2 regions of the Streptomyces sp. NPDC039424 genome follow, and region 2 is predicted to be linked to the other one. Evidence: predicted binding sites of a transcription regulator. Region 2 holds the regulator's gene; the other holds the start of a gene.
What was found. The regulator HspR, encoded in region 2, represses chaperone genes until heat shock. The targets are predictions, from matches to a motif close to TTGAGNNNNNNNNNCTCAA.
Positions count from the first base shown of each region.

Region 1: lon (endopeptidase La) is a predicted target of HspR. The motif match lies at 8,616-8,634, and genes of this name have one in related genera.

Region 1 is NZ_JBVKAI010000002.1:27,435-38,048, forward strand. It holds gene ACZ7L0_RS04915 (DUF742 domain-containing protein) at 1-116, opposite strand, end outside; gene ACZ7L0_RS04920 (roadblock/LC7 domain-containing protein) at 113-607, opposite strand; gene ACZ7L0_RS04925 (sensor histidine kinase) at 604-3,354, opposite strand; gene ACZ7L0_RS04930 (hypothetical protein) at 3,739-4,527, shown strand; gene ACZ7L0_RS04935 (MarR family winged helix-turn-helix transcriptional regulator) at 4,546-5,037, opposite strand; gene ACZ7L0_RS04940 (lysozyme) at 5,275-6,099, shown strand; gene lon (endopeptidase La) at 6,170-8,593, opposite strand; gene ACZ7L0_RS04950 (GNAT family N-acetyltransferase) at 8,781-9,575, shown strand; gene ACZ7L0_RS04955 (rhomboid-like protein) at 9,661-10,380, opposite strand; gene ACZ7L0_RS04960 (spermidine synthase family protein) at 10,595-10,614, shown strand, end outside.
Region 2 is NZ_JBVKAI010000005.1:437,114-447,727, reverse strand. It holds gene ACZ7L0_RS16420 (helix-turn-helix transcriptional regulator) at 1-976, opposite strand, end outside; gene ACZ7L0_RS16415 (hypothetical protein) at 1,323-2,765, opposite strand; gene ACZ7L0_RS16410 (sugar ABC transporter substrate-binding protein) at 2,893-3,999, opposite strand; gene ACZ7L0_RS16405 (fibronectin type III domain-containing protein) at 4,306-5,967, shown strand; gene ACZ7L0_RS16400 (heat shock protein transcriptional repressor HspR) at 6,026-6,478, opposite strand; gene dnaJ (molecular chaperone DnaJ) at 6,484-7,671, opposite strand; gene grpE (nucleotide exchange factor GrpE) at 7,705-8,367, opposite strand; gene dnaK (molecular chaperone DnaK) at 8,364-10,208, opposite strand; gene ACZ7L0_RS16380 (MraY family glycosyltransferase) at 10,303-10,614, opposite strand, start outside.

The DNA of each region.
Region 1 (10,614 bases), on a different contig from region 2:
ACCAGCAGGACGTGGCCGAAGCGGGTACGGCCGCCGGTGAGCGAGTAGGGGCGGACGCGGGCGGGCCTGCGGTCGCCGCCGCGTACGGGGAGCCTCTTCGGCGTGCTGCCGCTCATCGGGCGCTCCCCGTCGACTCGGACTCCAGGGATTTGCGCAGTTCGCTGCGGAGTTCGGGGGTCAGTACGTGACCGGCGCGGCCGACGAAGAGCGCCATGTGGTAGGCCACCACGCTCATGTCGCACTCCGCGGAGCCGTGCACGCCGAGCAGCGAGCCGTCGCTGATCGACATCACGAACAGGCTGCCCTCGTCCATCGCGACCATCGTGTGCTTGACCGTGCCGAACGCCATCAGCTTCGCGGCGCCGACGGTGAGGCTGCCGATGCCGGAGACGATGGTGGCGAGGTCGGCGGCGGAGCCTCGCGGGCCCCTGGGCGGGGGGCTCTGGCGGGATTCCCGGTGACTGGGGTCGGAGGAGAGGAGCAGGAGGCCGTCGGAAGAGACCACGGCGACGGACTGGATGCCGGGGACTTCCTCGACCAGATTGGTCAGCAGCCAGTGCAGGTTGCGGGCCTCACTGCTCAGTCCGAAGGTACTGGGCGCGGTCAACTGCTTGCCTCCTCGACGGTGCCCCCCGTGGCTTCTTCGGATGCGGCGATCTCCGCCTCTGCGTGGCGGTAGCCGGCCTGCGCCCCCTGGCGGAAGCCGCCGAGCCTGCGGCGGAGGGCCTCGGCGTCTACGGAGCCGCTGCGCTGGCGGGGCGTCTGTGCGGGTGCGGTGATCTTCGGGGTCCGCTTGGGCAGACCCTTCGCCGTGAGCTGTTCGTCCTCGGCTTCGTCTTCGGCTTTGGCGTCGTGTTCGGCCTTGGCCTCGTCTTCGGCCTTGGCCTCGTCTTCGGCTATGGCTTCGGCTTCGGACGGGGCGTTCCCCTCCCCACCACCCGTACTGGCTTCGTTGTCGGGTGCGGGTGGCCCCTGGGAGGGCTCGGCGCCGTCGGCGGCCTGGGATTCGGGGGCGACCTCGGGGAGCAGGAGCTCCATCGTCGTCTCGGCCGGGCTCTCGTGGGTCGGCTCCGGTTCCGGCCGGGACGAGTCGTGTACCGGCTGCTCCGCGTCCGGTGTGGCCCGTACCGCCTTCTCCGCCAGGGTCACCAGCGGGTCCCCGCCCGAGCGGCCGTGCAGGACGTTGGAGTTGGCCTCGGCGTCGGCGCCCGGCAGGGAGAAGGAGTGGGCGCCGCCCGCCACGGTGGTGGGGGCGGGGACGGCCGCCACCGGGGGCTCCGCCAGAAGGGGTGCGGGCAGGACCACGACCGCCGCCACGCCGCCCTGCTTCTGCTCGCGCAGCTGGACGCGGGCGCCGTGGCGGTGGGCGAGGCGGGCCACGACGTACAGGCCGAGGCCGAGGCCGTCCTCACCCTCCTGGTCGTAGGGGGACTCGGGGTCGAACTCGGCGAGGCGGGAGTTGAGGCGCTCCAGGCGTTCGACGGCCATGCCGATGCCCTCGTCCTGCACGGAGAGCATCACCTCACCGCTCTCCAGCAGCCAGCCGGAGACCTCGACGGGCAGGTCTGGCGGGGAGAACGAGGTGGCGTTCTCCATGAGTTCGGCCAGCAGGTGGGAGAGGTCGTCGGCGGCGAAGCCCGCGATGTGCGCGTGCGGGGGCAGGGCGGCTATGCGGACCCGCTCGTAGCGCTCGATCTCGCTGACCGCCGCCCGGACGACGTCGACCAGCGGGACCGGGCCGTGGTGCTGCTGGACGTGCTCGGTGCCGGCGAGGACCAGGAGGTTCTCGCTGTGGCGGCGCATGACCGTGGCGAAGTGGTCGAGCTTGAACAGCGTGGACAGCTGCTCGGGGTCCTGCTCACGCTCCTCCAGGCCCTCGATGACGGCCAGTTGGCGCTCCACCAGGCCGAGGGTGCGCAGCGCGAGGCTGACGAAGGTGCCGCCGATGCTGGCGCGCAGCCGCTCCAGCTGGGCGGCGGAGTCGGCGAGTTCGGCGCGCAGCTCCTCGCGTGCGTCGGCCATCCGCTGGCGCTGGCCGACCAGGTGCTTGCGGTCGGTCTCCAGGGTGGTGACGCGCTCATGGACGGCGAGGGCGTGCGCGTGCAGGGCGTTGACGGAGCGGACGACCTGGGCGAACTCGTCGTTGCGGCCGGTGAACTTGATCGGCTCCTCGCCCGTCGGGTCCTCGGCCCCGGCCAGGCGCGCGGAGCCCCGGCGCAGCACGGACAGCGGGCGGGTGAGGGTGCGTGCCATGGCGGTGGCGATACCCACGGCGACGAGCAGCAGGGCGCCGAGGGCGGCGGTGCGGATCTCCAGCGCGGTGACGTCGTCGTCGCGCTGCTTGGCGAGGTCCTTGGTGCGGTGGTCGTAGAGGGCGGACTCCGCGCCCCGCATCAGGTCGACGCGGGCGGACAGGGCGGCGTCCAGCTTCTTGGTGCTGGTGGCCAGGTCGCGGTCGGTCAGCGTCGGCTGGTCGGTGAGGGAGGCGAGGTACCTGTCGGCGGAGTTGACCTCGGCTCCGGTGACCGTGGAGTCGTACGAGGTGACGGCCGTCTTGGGCGCGGTCCCGCGGAAGTCGGCGAGGGCCGCGTCGGAGCGCAGCCGGGCCTGCTGGGCGGCGGCGGTGAGCGCGTCGCGCTGCTTGCGGTCGGCCGCCGAGGTGGTGGTGCTCGTGGTGGGCAGGCCGGTGGTGGGGTCGGTGACCGTCTGCTCGCTGGTCGGCACGTTCAGGGCCGCGAGGAGCAGGCCGCGGGCGGCGGCGGACTGCTGTACCGCGGAGTCCAGCTCGGCGAGCGCGTACGCGCCGGAGCCGGCCCGCGGGGGCATCTGCTCGGCGAGGTCCTCGGCGAGCCGGTGGAGTTCGGTGATGGCGGCGGAGTAGGCCTGGTGCGCTTCCAGGGCCGTGCTCTTGCCGGTGAGCGCGGCCCGGCGCACGGCGGCGATGCCGTCGAGGTCGGTGCGCAGCCCGCCGGGTGTGTCGGTGTCGGCGCGCAGGTCCTCGACCTGCCGGTCGACGCGCTCGCTGCGCTGCTCGGAGGGCGCCTTGGACTTGTCGCGGCCGGCCGCCACGTAGGAGGTGACCTCGTCGCGCTCGTCGGCCAGCGAGTGGGCGAGCGAGAGGGCGTCCTGGGTGCGCTGGGCGAGGGTCACCAGGTCCTGGGAGTCGCTCAGCTGCCCCGAGGCGGCGATCAGGGACGGGGCCCCGGCACCTGCGATGGCGGCGGCCACCACGGCGACGGCGACGATCAGCCGGTTGCGTACGTGGGTGGGGCGGCCGGTGCCGACGGGGGTGTGCTCGGCGCCGTCTTCGGAGGCCGTCTGCTTGCCTGTGCGCCGAGGCCGCTTCATCTGCACCGGTGCTCGCATTCCTGAACTCGTCTACCCATGGGCCCGGATGGCGTTCCGTCACATCGATGCCAAGTGGTGCGTACACCCGGGACGGTTCGTCCCCGACCCTCCCAGTGCCGGTGGTCAGTGGCCGCGCATCACCTGACCCGCCACCCAAAGGAGTGAACCTTGCCGAGGAGTTGGCGGGCAAGTTCCTGTGGCGTGTGCGCGGGCCTTGCGCGGTGGGCCGGTTGGACGCGGGCGGCAGGCTTTGGCAGGATTCGCCACCACGCCTTCCCGGAGTGCGCCATTCCACCCCAAAACAGGCGCCTGACCTGCGGGGTGGCGGGAATTCCGCGATCGTTGCCAGCCTTTGGCGGTCCTTGTGAAGAGGTCGTGCAGACTGGCCGAATGCGTACTGAACTCGTTTCGGAACCCGGTGACGCCACCCGCCCCAACGAGGACTTCGCCGCCGTCGCGCTACCGGCATCGGGGCAGGGCGGTGCCGTGGTCGTCCTGGACGGTGTGACCCCGCCGAGGGACGGGACGGGCTGTCTGCATTCCGTCCCGTGGTTCACCGCGCGCCTGGGTGGCGCCCTGACGGAACTGACCGTTTCGCGGCCGGATATGACGCTGCCGGAGATCCTCTCCCGGGCGATCCGTCGAACGGCCGACGCACACGGGGCCACCTGTGACCTTTCTCACCCGCGCACCCCCCAGGCGACGGTCGTCCTGGCCCGCTGGACCCCGGAGACGGTCGACCACCTGGTGCTCTCCGACTCCGCCCTGCTCCTCCAGTCCCCCGACGGCACCATCACCCCCGTCCTGGACGACCGCCTGGCCCGGCTCCCCCGCGCCTGGCTGGCCGGTGACGCGATCTGCGACGCGCGGGCCCGCAACAAGGAGGGCGGCTTCTTCACCGCCGCCGCCGACCCCGGCGTCGCCGTCCGCGCGGTCACCGGCACCCTCCCCCGCCACGGGGTCCGCGCCCTCGCCGCGCTGACGGACGGCGCGACCCGCTGGACGGAGAAGTTCCGCGAGGGCGACTGGACGGCCCTGTTCGACGTGGTCCGCAAGGAGGGCGCCCGGTCACTGGTCGACCGGGTACGGGAGCTGGAGGCGGCGGACCGGGAGGAGCGGGCGTTCCTCGGGCGGAGCAAGACGCACGACGACGCGACGGTGGCGTACGTGGAGCCGTGAGGGGCCCTGGCGGTTCGGCTACTTCTCCATGCCCCGGTTCAGCTGGTGCAGCAGCCGCGCCAGCTCCGCGACCTCCCGCCGGTCCCAGTGGGCGAGCTGGCTGACGTACCTCGCCCGGCGGGCCTCGCGGACCTTGCCGACCCGGCCGCGGCCCTCCTCGGTCAGGGTCACCAGCCAGGCCCGGCCGTCCGCCGGGTCCGGTTCGCGGGTGACGAGGCCGAGCTCCTCCAGGGCGCGCAGCTGGCGGGACATGGTGGCCTTGCCCACGCCGATGTAGGCGGCGAGTTCCGTGGCGCGCAGGCGGCCGTGCTCGTCGAGGCGGACGAGGAGGCCGTACGCGGCGGACTCCAGGTCCGGGTGGACCTCGCGGGCCATCTCGCCCTGGCTGGCGCGGGCGCGCCGCAGCAGCACCGTCAACTCGCGTTCCAGGTCCAGGAACTCCTGGTCCGCACCGGTCGGCGTCACCTCGGCGGCGACGGGATGCCCGTCGCCGTTCGCGTCCTCGTGCACGTCAGCACCCCTGCTCGGTTTCCCGGTCCTGAAAGTTTCTGCCAAAAATCGTCATCGCCGCAGCTACGTAAGTATTTCGCAGGCGTAGACCAACGGCGGCATCCGGACCCCCTTCCACGCCGTCATCTACGTGCGTAGCTTCCTAATCAGGCCCCGGAATGGCATGCCCACGCCAGTGGACACCCGTGGATCCCCACCACCTCCCCACCTCCCCCCACCTGACCTCGGAGGCACGTCATGCGCGTGCACAGACCCGGTTCCCCCTGCCCGCGGGCCCTGACCGCCCTCGCGGCGGCCCTGCTCGCGGCCGTCTCCCTCACCCTCCCCCTCTCCACCGCGCACGCCGCCGGCACTCCCACCCGCGGCTCCGCCCACATGGGCATGGGCGTCCTGGCCCACGACGGCCGGGGCGGCGCCCCCAGCGCCGGCGCCGTCACCCGGACCGAGGGCGTCGACGTCTCCGGCTACCAGGGCAACGTCGCCTGGTCGACCCTGTGGAGCAGCGGGGTCAAGTGGGCGTACACCAAGGCGACGGAAGGCACGTACTACACGAACCCGTACTTCGCCCAGCAGTACAACGGCTCCTACAACATCGGCATGATCCGCGGCGCGTACCACTTCGCGACCCCGGACACCGCCGGCGGCGCCACCCAGGCCGACTACTTCGTCGACCACGGCGGCGGCTGGTCCAAGGACGGCAAGACCCTCCCCGGCACCCTCGACATCGAGTGGAACCCCTACGGAGCCGCCTGCTACGGCAAGTCCGCCAGCGCGATGGTCAGCTGGATCGCCGACTTCCTGAACACCTACAAGGCGCGCACGGGACGGGACGCCGTGATCTACACGGCCACCAGCTGGTGGACCCAGTGCACCGGCGACTACGGCGGCTTCGCGGCCGGCAGCCCGCTGTGGATCGCGCGGTACGCGTCGGACGCGGGGACGCTGCCGGCGGGGTGGTCGTACTACACGATGTGGCAGTACACCTCGTCCGGGCCGACGGTCGGGGACCACGACAGGTTCAACGGGGCCCTGGACCGGGTGGTCGCCCTCGCGAACGGCTGACGTACGGGCCTACGGCGAAGGCCCGGGCCTCCCTCACGGGACCCGGGCCTCGCCTCTCCGGCAGCGTCCGTCACGCCGCCACCGGAACCTCCGGCGTCGCGTCGCTCGTGGCGGGCGCGAGCGCCAGCTCCAGGACCTGGCGCACATCGGTCACGGCGTGGACGTCGAGCCTGTCCAGCACCTCGGCCGGGACGTCGTCCAGGTCGGGCTCGTTGCGCTTGGGGATGATGACGGTGGTCACCCCGGCGCGGTGCGCGGCGAGGAGCTTCTGCTTCACGCCGCCGATGGGCAGCACGCGACCGGTCAGGGAGACCTCGCCGGTCATCGCCACGTCCGTGCGGACCAGTCGGCCGGACAGGAGCGAGGCCAGGGCCGTCGTCATCGTGATGCCGGCGCTCGGGCCGTCCTTCGGGACCGCGCCCGCCGGGAAGTGGATGTGCACGCCCCGGTCCTTCAGGTCGGCGACGGGCAGCTCCAGCTCGGCGCCGTGGGAGCGGAGGAAGCTCAGGGCGATCTGCGCGGACTCCTTCATCACGTCGCCCAGCTGACCGGTGAGGGTCAGGCCCGCCGCGCCCGTCTCGGGGTCCGCGAGGGACGCCTCGACGAACAGGACGTCGCCGCCCGCGCCGGTGACCGCCAGACCGGTGGCGACACCGGGGACGGCGGTGCGGCGCTCGGCCGGGTCCTGGGCGGACTCGGGCACATGGTGCGGCCGGCCGATCAGGCCGCGCAGGTCGCCGTCGCGGACGGTGAACGGCAGCTCCCGCTCGCCCAGTTCGTGCTGGGCCGCGACCTTGCGCAGCAGCCGGGCGATCGACCGCTCCAGGTTGCGCACGCCCGCCTCACGCGTGTACTCGCCGGCGAGCTTGCGCAGCGCGCTCTCGTCGAGGGTGACCTCGTCCTTGTCCAGACCCGCCCGGTCCAGCTGGCGCGGGAGCAGGTGGTCGCGGGCGATGACGACCTTCTCGTCCTCGGTGTAGCCGTCCAGGCGGACCAGCTCCATGCGGTCGAGCAGGGCCTCCGGGATGGCCTCCAGGACGTTGGCCGTGGCCAGGAAGACCACGTCCGACAGGTCCAGCTCCACCTCCAGGTAGTGGTCCCGGAAGGTGTGGTTCTGGGCCGGGTCGAGGACCTCCAGGAGGGCCGCCGCCGGGTCGCCGCGGAAGTCGGAGCCGACCTTGTCGATCTCGTCCAGCAGGACGACCGGGTTCATCGAACCGGCCTCCTTGATCGCTCGGACGATCCGGCCGGGCAGCGCGCCGACGTACGTACGCCGGTGGCCGCGGATCTCGGCCTCGTCGCGGACGCCGCCGAGGGCGACGCGGACGAACTTGCGGCCCATGGCGTGCGCGACGGACTCGCCGAGCGAGGTCTTGCCGACGCCGGGCGGGCCCACCAGGGCCAGGACGGCACCGCCGCGCCGGCCGCCGATCACACCCAGGCCGCGGTCGCCGCGCCGCTTGCGCACCGCCAGGTACTCGGTGATCCGCTCCTTGACGTCCTCCAGGCCCGCGTGTTCGGCGTCCAGGATCGCCTTGGCGCCCTGGATGTCGTACGCGTCCTCGGTGCGCTCGTTCCACGGCAGTTCGAGGACCGTGTCGAGCCAGGTGCGGATCCAGGAACCCTCGGGCGACTGGTCGCTCGCCCGCTCCAGCTTGTCGACCTCCTTCAAGGCCGCCTCGCGGACCTTCTCGGGCAGGTCGGCGGCCTCGACGCGGGCGCGGTAGTCGTCGGACTCCTCGCCGTCCTTCTCACCGTTCAGCTCGCGCAGTTCCTTGCGGACGGCCTCCAGCTGACGGCGCAGCAGGAACTCCCGCTGCTGCTTGTCGACACCCTCCTGGACGTCCTTGGCGATGGTCTCGGCCACGTCCTGTTCGGCGAGGTGGTCGCGCAGCTGCTGGGTGGCGAGCTTCAGACGGGCGACCGGGTCGGCCGTCTCCAGCAGTTCGACCTTCTGGTCGGTGGTCAGGAAGGGCGAGTAGCCGGAGTTGTCGGCGAGGGCGGAGACCTCGTCGATGGCCTGGACGCGGTCCACGACCTGCCAGGCGCCGCGCTTCTTCAGCCAGCTGGTGGCGAGCGCCTTGTACTCCTTGACGAGTTCGGCGACCTGGCCCGGCAGCGGCTCGGGCACGCTCTCGTCGATGCGCGTGCCCTCGACCCACAGCGCCGCGCCCGGCCCGGTGGTCCCCGCGCCGATCCGCACCCGGCCGCGCCCGCGGATCAGGGCTCCCGGGTCTCCGTCGGCGAGCCGGCCGACCTGCTCGACCGTGCCCAGCACGCCCGTCTTGGCGTACGTCCCCTCGATGCGCGGCACCAGCAGCACCTTGGGCTTCCCCGGCTCCGTCCGGGCGGCGGCCTGCGCGGCCTCCACCGCGGCCCGCACCTCGGAGTCGCTCAGGTCCAGCGGGACCACCATCCCGGGCAGCACTACCTCGTCGTCGAGCGGCAGCACAGGCAGGGCGAGTGGTGTGGACGCCGTGGACTCAGCAGTCATGATCTCCCCTTCGGCAGTCAAATTGAGCTATGCCGACTCAATGCTCATGAGCCTCCGATTGATTCCCCAAGGGGTGTTCGCTCTCAGCGATCATCAACGGAACCGTTGACGCGATCACGGGGGGCACCGCGCGATCCCTCTCAAAAGCAGTTGCGGCCCGCCCCGGCATTCCCCGTACCGTCCCCGCGTGACCGACACCGCGACGCTGCTCGCCGCCTACGACGCCCAGATACGCGCCACGCCGCCCGCGCCGCCGCCGGGCGTCACGCACGAGTACGACGGCAGGCTGCTGCGGGTCGTAGGCGGGTTCCGCGGCTTCCTCGGCACGCCGCCCGACCTGGGTCTGCGGGGGCGGGAGCTGGACGAGCTGATCGCGCGGCAGCGGGACTTCTTCGCGGCGCGCGGGGAGGCCGTGGAGTGGAAGGTCCGCGGCCACGACGCCCCGGCCGACCTGACCGATCGGCTGCGCGCGGCGGGCTTCGTACCGGAGGAGCAGGAGACGGTCCTGGTCGCTCCCGTGGCGGAACTGGCCGTACGGCGGCCCGTACCGCCGGAAGGTGTCACGCTGCGCCGGGTCACCGCCGAGGCCGACATGCGGCGGATCGCCGACATGCAGACGGTCGTCTGGGGTCAGGACATGAGCTGGCTCGCCGGGCACCTGTCCGGGCTGCTCGCCACCGCCCCGGACGATCTCTCCGTGCATGTCGCCGAGGCGGCCGGCGAGGTCGTCTGCGCGTCCTGGCTGTCCTTCCGCCCGGGCACCGAGTTCGCCGCTCTGCTGGGCGGTTCGACGCTCGCCGAGTGGCGCGGCAAGGGCCTCTACCGCGCCCTGGTGGCCATCCGCGCCGCCCTCGCCGCCGACCGCGGTGTCCGGTACCTGTACGTGGACGCCTCCGCCGACAGCGCGCCCGTCCTGCGGCGGCTGGGCTTCAGGGCGGTGACGACGACCACGCCGTACGTGTGGTCGCCGGGGCGGGAGTAGCCCGCATCGGTCCACGCGCGCGAGGTCAACGTCCCGGAGCGGAAGTACACCCACTTGCGCGTGCCCTAGAGGCAGGCGGCCCGGGTCAGGCGGTGCGGGCCCGCTGCGGGCGCCGGACCAGGGGCCAGCCCGCCACGCCTATGGCCAGGGAGATCAGGTGGCCCCAGTTGGTCATCGGGTCGGTGAAGGCGACCAGGTCGCTGACCAGTACGCCGCCGACCAGGACGAGGAGCGGCCAGCGCAGCCACGGGGTGAGCAGACCGGCCAGGGCGCCGACGCCGGCCGCCACGCCGAAACTGATGCCGTAGTCCAGGCGGTGCAGCGAGGTGTCCGGCAGGTGCCCGGCGAGGACGGCGAGCCCGACGGGCACCTCGGTCCCGAGGGTGGCCAGCACATGGCCGAGCAGGAAGATCCCGGCCGTGCGCGCGCCACCCGCCCGCCGCTCCAGCGCGGTCAGCACGAGCAGGAAGCCGAGCGCGTACGGCGACAGGATCCCGCCCGCGATCCACAGTGCGCTGGCCACCAGCACCAGCACGGGCGTGCGCACCAGGTGGGCGACGTCCGTGCTGGAGCCCTGGTGCAGGGCGTGCACGAGCGACGGGTCGGCGTACCTGGTGATCAGGGAGGTGACGACGAGCACGGCCGCGTAGCCGAAGGTGAACGGCGTGCCGGTGGGGGTGGGTAGCAGCCGCCAGGGGCGGAGGGCAGTGGCGCGGCGGGCGCGGGGCGGGGCCGGGTGGGCGGCCACGGGGTCCGGCGCGGTGGCCGGTCGGGCGGGCGCCGCGGAGCCGCGCTGGCGCGGCATTCCGTCCAGCAGGTCGGCGACCTCGGCGGTGGGTTCCACGGTGCGGCGCTCCTTCCGTCCCGCCCCACCCTTCGTGCCCCGTGCGTCGCTGTCTATGACCGACGCCACGCGAGTGCGGATTCACAGCAACCTCTGAGACTTCTTTCGCGTCCGCCCGGGCGCGACGGGCGTTAATTCCCGTGGCGGTGAAGCCCCGTTGGGGCAGGATGGCCCCATGACCGCCACCCACGACAC
Region 2 (10,614 bases):
CCAGACCCACCTGGGCGATCCGCACGCCCAGTTGGGTACGGCTGGCCGCCCCCAGCGTCTCCGACAGCCGGGCGATGTGCGCCCGGCAGGTACGGACGCTGATGCCCAGACGCTCGGCGATCACCGCGTCCTGGTGGCCCTCCGCCAGCAGCGCCGCGATGGACTGCTCACGGTGCGAGATGCCCTCGATGCCGGTGTCGGGCAGCGGCGCGGTCAGCGGTATCGCCAGCCGCCACAGCCGCTCGAAGACCGTCACCAGGTATTCGACCAGCGCGGGGTGGCGCAGCTCCAGCGCCATCGTGCGGTCGGCGTTGGCGGGGATGAAGGCCACCGTGCGGTCGAAGAGGATCAGCCGGTCGATGACCTCGTCGAGGGTGCGGGCCTCGACCGCGTCACCCATCAGCTCCAGGTAGTTCAGCAGCCCCTGCCCGTGCCGGGCCACGTGCGTGTACAGGTCGCGCATGCGCACGCCCCGGCCGCGCAGCGCCAGCGCCCGGTGCAGGCCCTCGGTGAGCTCGGCCTCCCGCCGGATGCCGCCGGGCTGCACCGTGAGCACCTCGGTGGTGCACGCCTCGGTCGCCTCGTCCATCGCGGCCTGGATCCGGGACAGCCCGTCCAGGACGCGAATGGCGGTGCCCTCCGCCGAGGCCGACGCGGAGGCCTGCAGCTGCCGGCCCAGACCGGCGTACCACTCGAAGGCGGCCACCGCCGACCCCACCCGCCGCTGGCTCTCCCTGACCTCGTCGTGCACCCCGCGCAGCAGCCGGGTCATGACCTCCTGCGGGGAGGTCGGCACCAGCCAGTCCATGTCGTCCGGATCCGGGTGCAGCAGCGCCAGTTCCAGCAGGCAGGGCACCGGCTCGGCGTCCGTACGGGGCACGCGGCCGCGCCGTACGGCCCGGGAATACACGCGATCCCCGGCCCCGCACAGTCGGTCGGCACCGTGTGGATGCTCCTCCGCCCCGTGCCCGGCCATCGCCCATTCCACCCCCGGTTTGCTGCCACTTCCGCAGCGCAACTATGCGCGGCCCCGACGTGGTCCGCAACACGGCTCTCCGCGCCATGGCCGCCGCAAACCGCCGGTATGGCCCGCTATCGTCCGGCCTCCGCCCGTCGCACTGCAACAAGCTGACGGTGGTGGCCGGAACACCACGGGTGCATCGTTGTGCCCGGGCACCCGGTCCGGCCCCGGCCGGGCTCCCCCCGTTCGGCCGGGGCCGCCGCATCGCGCCACCCCCGTGGGCGCGATGCGGCGGCCCACCCTCGCGGATGAACGCCCGGCACCGCGCCGCCTTGACCGGGACCCACCCGGGGACGCCCCCTCAGGACTCCGGACGGAACACGAAGAAGCCGGACTCCGTGGCGAGGTAGCCGTATCCCGTCGCGGTGTCCACGAAGGGCAGAGCGCTCTCCGGGAGGTCCTTGGCGAGGACCTTGCGGGTACGTGACTGGACCGCGAGGCCGGCGTCGGAGCCGCCGTCGCCGTCCGTGTCGACCAGGCCGTACAGGACCGAGCCGTCGGCGGTGAAGCGGACCGGGTCCAGGGCGTTCTCGCCCTCCTTCTGGGACCACAGGCGCTTGCCGTCGGACGTCTGCCAGACCTCGGTGCCGTCGAAGCGCTCGAACTCCCCCGAGTCCTCGGCGGCCAGGTCGCCGGAAGGCGCGAAAACGACGTTCTCCGTGGCCCGGTAGGAGCCCGTCAGCGCGCCGCTCTTCAGGTCGTACCAGGCGTGGATCCAGGGGCTGGAGGAGCTGATGCCGAGGCCGGCCTTCCAGGCTACGAGAGCCTTGCCGTCGGCGATCCGCAGCACGCGCACCGCCTCGGACTTCGGCGCGCCCTCGTCGTCCTTCTCCACCCCGTCGGGCACCTGGGCGTCGGCGGTGCTCCACACCTGCTTGCCGGTGGCGAGGTCGCTGAGGGTGACCTGCTCGCGGTCGTTCTGGAGGTTGCTCGCGTTCTCGAAGCCCGCGTAGTAGCCGCCGCTGACCACCGGGGCGTGCGTGGCGAAGCCGGAGACCGTGCCGTCCTCCGCGGCGAACTTGCATTCAGCCTGGTTGCCGGTGCAGGTGACCGTGCGGGCGGTGCCCCCGTCGACGGGGGTGAGGCGCAGGGTGTTGCCGGCCTTCTCGACGCGGTAGCCGTCGACGACGCTGCCCGTCTCGTACGGCGAGGACTTGCCCAGCTCGGCGCCCTCGGCGTCGTACAGCGTGGCGGAGGTCGTCGTCTTCGCCTCCGTCAGGCCGTCGGACTCGCTGGTCGAGGAGGTGGCGACCGCGACCGCCGGGGCGCCGTCGTGCCAGGTCGCCGCCTCGACCGAGCCGGCCTTCACCTTCAGGCTCTTGCGCAGCGCACCGGTTTTGGCGTCCCGGAACTCCAGGGTCACCGTCTCGGGCTCCTCGCTCGCGGAGAACAGCACGGTGTTCTCCTCCCGGTCGCCCTCGCCGGAGACCTCGGCGTCGGCGACGTACCGGCCCTGCGCGTCCTTGGCGAACAGCAGGGTCGTACCGAGGTCGAGGACTCCGGGGGCGGAACCCCCGCCGGCGGACAGGCTCCACGCCGCCTTCCGGGCGAAGCCGGGCAGCGCGGGCCCTCGGTAGGCCGGCCCCTTCTCGGCCGCGCCCGCGGTCGACTCCGGGCCTCCCGCCTTCGCGGGCCCACCGGACCCGTCCTCGGAGTCCCCTCCGCCGCAACCGGTCAGCAGCGCCAGCGACAGAGTCAACCCGGTGACCGCGCCGCGCGTACGCAGCCGTATACCGCCGTTCAACGGACCACACCTTCCCCCGTGTTCATGACATGACGGGGAGTGATCCTAGGCCACCGGGCGATCATGGAGCGACCTGTGTCCGGCCCTCCACAGGTCCTCCACGCCGGGCGCCCGGGCGGGAGGCCGCCTACTTCAGGCCGATCGCCGCGCAGTCCGCCTTGTACTTGGCCGTGCAGATGTCGGACACGTCGTAGATGCCGTCCTCGATGACGGTGCTCTTGATGGTCTTCCTGGTCAGCGCGTTCACCGTGACCAGCTGGGACGGGATGTCCTTGTTGGTGGGGCTGTCGACCTTGTCGCGGGTGAGGGCGTCGAACTGGATGTCCCTGCCCTGGATCTTGGCGACGGCCATCTCGGCGGCGGCCTCGGCCTCGTCCGGGTAGGGCTTGTAGACGCTCATGTACTGCTCGCCGGAGACGACCCGCTGCACCGCCGCCAGCTCCGCGTCCTGACCGGTGATGGGCGGCAGATCGGTGATGCCCGCGGCGTTGAACGCCTTGACTATGCCCCCGGCCATGGCGTCGTTGGCGGAGTAGACGGCGGCGATGTTGTCCTTGCCGATCGAGTTGATCGCCTTGGCCATCTCGGACTGGGCGATCACGGGGTCCCACTTGTCGGTGTCGAAGGACTCGGCGACGGTCACCTTGCCGTTGAGCTCGGAGAGCGCGCCCTCCTTGAACTGCTTGGCGTTCGGGTCGGTGGGCGAGCCGTTCACCATGACGACCTTGTCGGAGGTGTCGACGTTCGAGCCCAGCGCCTCCAGCAGGGTGCGGGCCTGCACCTCGCCGACGAGCTCGTTGTCGAAGGAGACGTACGCGTCGATCGGGCCCTCGGCCAGCCGGTCGTAGGCGATGACCGGGATGCCCGCCTCCTTGGCCTTCTTCACGGTGGACGCGATGGCGTGCGCGTCGACGGCGTCGAGGATGATGACGTCGACCTTGTCGTCGATCATCTTCTCCATCTGGGAGACCTGCGTCGTCGACTTCGCGTTCGCGTTCGCGTACTCGGTCTTGCCCTGCTTCTTGGTGAGCTCGGAGATCCGCCGCTGGATGTTGGGGTAGTCGAAGTCCGCGTACCGCGTGTTCGTCTTCTCCGGCATCAGGACGCCCACCGTGATGTCGTTGCCCTTGGTCGGGCTTGCGTCACTCGAGTCCCCCGTCGCGTTCAGCACACCGCAGCCGGCGAGCGAGAGGGTCATCGTGGACGCGGCCACGGTCATGGCAATACGACGCATTCGGGGGCTCACTTCAGGTGCGTTCGGGACGGGGGGGCTCCAATGCCACCCAGATGACTGAAAAGCCAACGCGGCGGCCACCACCGGCGTCAAGACGAATCACTTAACGAGTGCGCAACACCACGCTCCGCTGCCCCTGTGAAGGCCCAGGGGAACCATCTCCAAACGCCCTTTACGGACCCTTCACCCAACAGCAGTTCACGCGCGGGTAAAGATCCGTACAACCAAGTCCTTTCCTCGCGAGTCGTGATCGCCGACGACGCGAACGCCCACCGAGTCGTCGGACCGACCCGAGCAGAGGAACGAATGAAGCCAGCCAGACGCACGACCGCCGCGACCGCGACCGCCGTCGTGCTAGCCACCGCCGGGGGTTTGCTCGCCGCCGTCGCCGCACCCGCCGCCGCCGCGAGCTGCGCGTCACCGGTCTACACCCGGAAGTTCTACGCGAACACCAGCTTTTCGGGCACTCCGAAGAAGACCGACTGCGACAGCGCGATCGACCAGGACTGGGGCACCGGCGCCCCCGCCTCCGGCCTGCCCAAGGACAACTTCGGCGTCCGCTGGAGCGTGACGCGGGACTTCGGCTCCGGCGGCCCCTTCACGCTCTCCGCCGCCGCCCAGGACGGCATCCGCGTCTATCTGGACGGCACCCGCAAGGTCGACCTCTGGAAGAACGTCTCGACGACCCAGAAGAAGACCGCCGACGTCACCGTCCCCTCCGGCAAGCACACCCTGCGCGTCGACTTCGTCAACTTCACGGGCCGGGCGGACGTCTCCTTCACCTACAAGCCGCGCACCTCGGCCGACGTGGACAAGGTCAAGCCGCTGGCCCCGGCGGGGACTTCCGCCTCGTACGACGCGGCGACCGGCAAGGCCAAGCTGACCTGGTCGAAGAACAAGGAGATGGACCTCGCGGGATACAAGGTCTACCGCCGCCCGAAGGGCACGTCCTTCGGCAGCAAGCCCCTCGCCACGACCACCTCGGCCTCGTACACCGACTCCACCGTCCCGGCGACCGGCGAGACCTACTACTACGAGGTCCGCGCCTACGACAAGGCCGGCAACACCTCGTCGGGCTCCGCCGACCAGCCCGTCACCACCGCCGACCGCACCGCTCCCGCACAGGTCACCGATGTGACCGCGGTGGGCACCACCGCGGGCGTCTCCGTCACCTGGCAGGCGTCCTCGTCGAAGGACGTCGACCACTACGAGCTGACGAGTTCGCGCAAGGGGGAGCCGGACCCGGACGGCCCCGAGTACCTGTCGGGCACGTCGTACACCGACCCCTACGCCGAGGTGGGGGCGCCGTACGCGTACACGGTGCACGCGGTCGACGCCGCCGGCAACAGCTCCCCGGTCTCCGCCCCGGCGCAGGCGACCCGCCCCGCCGCGTCCGCCGTGCCCGCCCCGACCGCCCTCCAGGGCACGCCCGCGGACGCCTCCACCACCCTGACGTGGACCGCCGCCGACAGCGCCGACGTCACCGGGTACCGCGTCTACCGCCGTACCCACGAGTTCGAGGCCTGGTCCCTCCTGGGCAGCACCTCGTCGGCCTCCTACGAGGACACCTCCGCCCCGAAGGGCAAGGCGTACTACTACGTCGCCGCCGTCGACGGCGCGGGCGCCGATTCCGTGCCCTCCAAGGAGGCGGTCGTCGACCGGCTCTCCCCGGCCACCGCCACCGGGCCCGCCGCGCCGAAGCTGACGCTGGAGTCCGCGGGCGGCACGCGGTTCCCCATCACGGTCACGGCCGAGCCCGGCGACGGTGACGAGGGACGGGCGCTCCAGGGCTACTCCTGGGAGATCGAGGGCGCCTGCGGCGACAGCGGCGTCCGGCTGTCCACGACGGGCTCCATCGCGTGGACCCCGCCCTACAACGGCCCGTGCGTCGCCACCGTGTACGCCGTGGACGCCTATGGGCGCACGAGTGCGCAGAGTTCCTCGGTGGAGTTCATGGTCGCCCGCTAGCGACCGCACGCGAAAGGGCCCGGAGTCTCCTCCGGGCCCTTTCCACGGCGGGTGCGCGTCAGTCCGCCGACTGCTGCCGCTTCGGCCGCCACACGACCAGCGCGCTGGTCTGCTGCACCTCCTGGTACGGGACCAGGTCCCGCCGGTAGGAGGCGTGCACGGCGGCCTCGCGCTGGCGCATCGCGGCCGCCGCGCCGTCCAGGGCCGCCTCCATCTCCGCGACGCGGGACTGAAGGGCGGCGACCTGGTTCTCCAGTTCGATGATGCGCTTGATGCCGGCCAGGTTGATGCCCTCGTCCTGCGACAACTGCTGCACCTGCCGGAGCAGTTCGATGTCGCGGGCCGAGTAGCGGCGGCCCCGGCCGGCGGTGCGGTCGGGGGAGACCAGGCCCAGGCGGTCGTACTGACGCAGCGTCTGCGGGTGCAGGCCGGAGAGCTGGGCCGCCACCGAGATGACGTAGACCGGAGTCTCCTCGGTCAGTTCGTACGGGTTACGCCGACGGCCGTCCATCACTCTCAAGCTCCCTTCGCAGCCTCGAACAGCACCGCCCGCGGGTCCTCGCCCGCGGTCGCCTCGCGATACGCCTCGAGCGCGTCACGAGCCTTCCCCGACAGGTCCTTCGGGACACTCACCTCGACGGTGACCAGCAGGTCGCCGCGGGTGCCGTCCTTGCGGACCGCGCCCTTGCCCCGCGCCCGCATGGTGCGGCCGTTGGGCGTGCCCGGCGGCAGCTTCAGCGTGACGGCGGGGCCGCCGAGGGTCGGGACCCGGACCTCGCCGCCGAGGGCCGCCTCGGCGAACGTCACCGGGACGGTCACCGTGAGGTTGTCGCCCCTGCGGCCGAACACCGGGTGCTCGCCGACGTGCACGACCACGTACAGGTCGCCCGCCGGGCCGCCCCGTTCGCCGGGCGCGCCCTTGCCGCGCAGCCGGATGCGCTGCCCGTCGGTGACGCCGGCGGGGATGCGGACCTGCATGGTCCTGGACGACTTGGCGCGGCCACTGCCCTTGCACTCCAGGCAGGGGTGCTCGGCGATCAGACCGCGGCCCTTGCAGTCGGGGCAGGGGTCGGTGAGGGAGAAGCCTCCCCCGGAACCCCTGGCCACCTGGCCGGTGCCGACGCAGGTCGGGCACACGCGCGGTGTGCCGTTCTTGTCGCCGGTGCCGGAGCAGGCCTTGCACGGCGACTGGGAGGACATCCTGAGGGGCACCGTGGCGCCCTCGATGGCCTCCGTGAAGCTCAGCGTGACCTCGGACTCGATGTCCTGGCCGCGCCGGGGCTGCGTCCGCGGGCCCGCGGTGCCGCCCCGGTTGAACAGGCCCCCCAGGACGTCACCGAAGCCGCCGCCGAAACCGCCGGCCTGGGCACCGCCGCCTCCGCCTCCGCCGCCGCCTCCGAAGAGGTCACCGAGGTCGAAGTTGAACGAGCCGCCGCCCGCGCCCGGCCCCGGGCGGAAGCCGCCGTTGCCGAAGAGGGTGCGCGCCTCGTCGTACTCCTTGCGCTTCTTGGGGTCTCCGAGGACGTCGTTCGCCTCGGAGATCTCCTTGAAGCGCTCCTCGGCCTTGGCGTTGCCCTTGTTGGCGTCCGGGTGGAACTCGCGGGCGAGCTTCCGGTACGCCTTCTTGATCTCTGCCTCGGTGGCGTCCTTGGGGACGCCGAGGACCTTGTAGTAGTCCTTCTCGATGAAGTCCTTGGTGCTCATCCTCGACGCCCCTCCTTCCCTGTCGGTTCAAGCTCAGCCCTCGTCCGGGCCACCGCTCTCCTTGTCGTCGGCCGGCTCGGCGGAATCGGACGAATCCGTCTTCACCGTCTGCGCGCCGGGCTGCGGTTCGGCCACGGCCACCCGCGCGGGGCGGATGGTGCGCTCGCCGATGCGATACCCGGGCTGGAGGATCGCCACGCACGTGGTCTCGGTGACGTCCGGCGCGTAGCTGTGCATCAGGGCCTCGTGGATCGTCGGGTCGAAGGGCTCGCCCTCCTTGCCGAACTGCTGCAGGCCCATCTTGGCCGCGACGGTCTCCAGCGACTCCGCGACGGACTTGAAGCCGCCGACGAGCTCGCCGTGTTCCCGGGCGCGGCCGATGTCGTCCAGCACGGGCAGGAGCTCGGTCAGGAGGTTCGCGATGGCGATCTCCTTGACCGTGATCCGGTCGCGCTCGACGCGTCGGCGGTAGTTCTGGTACTCGGCCTGGAGGCGCTGGAGGTCCGCGGTGCGCTCACCGAGCGCGGTGCGCACCTGGTCCAGCTGGGCCACCAGACCCGCTGTCTGGCTCGCGTCCCCGGCCGGGGCCGCCTGCTCCTCCGCGGAGGAGGAGGCGGCCTTCGGCTCGGCGTCGTCAGGGGTGGCGCCGGAGGGGACGTCGGGCTTCTCCTCGAAGCCCGGGGTCTCCTCCGTCACGCGGCACCGTCCTTGCGCTCGTCGTCGACGATCTCGGCGTCCACCACGTCGTCGTCGGCCTTGGCCTCACCGGCACCGGCGGACTCGCCGCCGGCGGCCTGGGCGCCCTGGGCGTCGGCGTACATGGCCTGGCCGAGCTTCTGCGAGACGGCCGCGACCTTCTCGGTGGCCGTGCGGATCTCGGCGGTGTCCTCGCCCTTGAGCGTTTCCTTCAGCTCGGCGATCGCGGCCTCGACCTCGGTCTTGATCTCGCCCGGGACCTTGTCCTCGTTGTCCTTGAGGAACTTCTCGGTCTGGTAGACGAGCTGCTCGCCCTGGTTGCGGGTCTCGGCGGCCTCGCGGCGGGCGTGGTCCTCCTCCGCGTACTTCTCGGCCTCCTGGCGCATCCGGTCGACCTCGTCCTTCGGGAGCGAGGAGCCGCCGGTGACGGTCATCTTCTGCTCCTTGCCGGTGCCGAGGTCCTTCGCCGTGACGTGCATGATGCCGTTGGCGTCGATGTCGAAGGAGACCTCGATCTGCGGGACGCCACGCGGCGCCGGCGGCAGACCGGTCAGCTCGAACATGCCGAGCTTCTTGTTGTAGGCCGCGATCTCGCGCTCGCCCTGGTAGACCTGGATCTGCACGGACGGCTGGTTGTCCTCGGCCGTGGTGAAGATCTCGGACCGCTTGGTCGGGATCGTGGTGTTGCGCTCGATGAGCTTGGTCATGATGCCGCCCTTGGTCTCGATACCGAGGGACAGCGGGGTCACGTCGAGGAGCAGGACGTCCTTGACCTCACCCTTGAGGACACCGGCCTGGAGCGAGGCGCCGATGGCGACGACCTCGTCCGGGTTCACACCCTTGTTGGCCTCCTTGCCGCCGGTCAGCTCCCTCACGAGCTCGGCGACGGCGGGCATACGGGTGGAGCCGCCGACCAGGACGACGTGGTCGATCTCGTTGATCGAGATGCCGGCGTCCTTGATGACGTTGTGGAACGGCGTCTTGCAGCGCTCCAGCAGGTCCGCGGTCAGCTGCTGGAACTGGGCCCGGGTGAGCTTCTCGTCCAGGTGCAGCGGGCCCTCGGCGGAGGCGGTGATGTAGGGCAGGTTGATCGAGGTCTCGGTGGACGAGGACAGCTCGATCTTCGCCTTCTCAGCGGCCTCGCGGAGGCGCTGGAGGGCCATCTTGTCCTTGCCGAGGTCCACGCCGTGGCCGCTGGCGAACTGCTTGACCAGGTAGTCGACGACGCGCTGGTCCCAGTCGTCACCACCGAGGTGGTTGTCACCGTTGGTGGCCTTCACCTCGACGACGCCGTCGCCGATCTCCAGCAGGGACACGTCGAAGGTGCCGCCACCGAGGTCGAAGACGAGGATCGTCTGGTCGTCCTTGTCCAGGCCGTACGCCAGGGCGGCCGCGGTGGGCTCGTTGACGATACGCAGGACGTTCAGACCGGCGATCTCGCCGGCCTCCTTCGTCGCCTGGCGCTCGGAGTCGTTGAAGTACGCCGGGACGGTGATGACCGCGTCGGTCACCTTCTCGCCCAGGTAGGACTCGGCGTCCCGCTTCAGCTTCTGCAGGATGAAGGCGGAGATCTGCTGCGGGTTGAAGGGCTTGCCGTCGAGCTCGATCTTCCAGTCGGTGCCCATGTGACGCTTCACCGAACGGATGGTCCGGTCCACGTTGGTGACCGCCTGGCGCTTGGCGACCTCGCCGACCAGCACCTCGCCGTTCTTGGCGAAGGCGACGACGGACGGCGTGGTCCTGGCACCCTCGGCGTTGGTGATGACGGTGGGCTCGCCGCCCTCCAGAACGCTGACGACGGAGTTAGTCGTGCCCAGGTCGATGCCGACCGCACGTGCCATGGTGAATTCCTCCAGCTGACTTGAGTGGAACAGGCTCAAGTGTGCATGAGGCGGCCCGCTGGGTCAACAGACATGAGTGAACCAGACTCAACTCTTATCCGTTCCTTACACGCAACTGCCCTGTGACCTGCGTGGATGTCCTGCGCCGCACCCCGTAGGCGGGCACCCGGAGCAGTCCCAGAACGACCGCGGAGGCCCCGCCGACCACCCCCAGCACGGCTCCTTCCCCCGCCCACCCGCTGTGCACGAGCACCCCGGCGAGCACCGCCGAGAAGGCCCCGGCACCCAGCAGCACGGTGGCCCCCTGCGGGGTGAGCCCGAGCCGCCGCAGCCGGTGGGCGAGGTGGTCCGGCCCGCCGCGCAGCAGCGACCGCCGGGCCGCCAGCCGTGAGACGACCACGAGGAC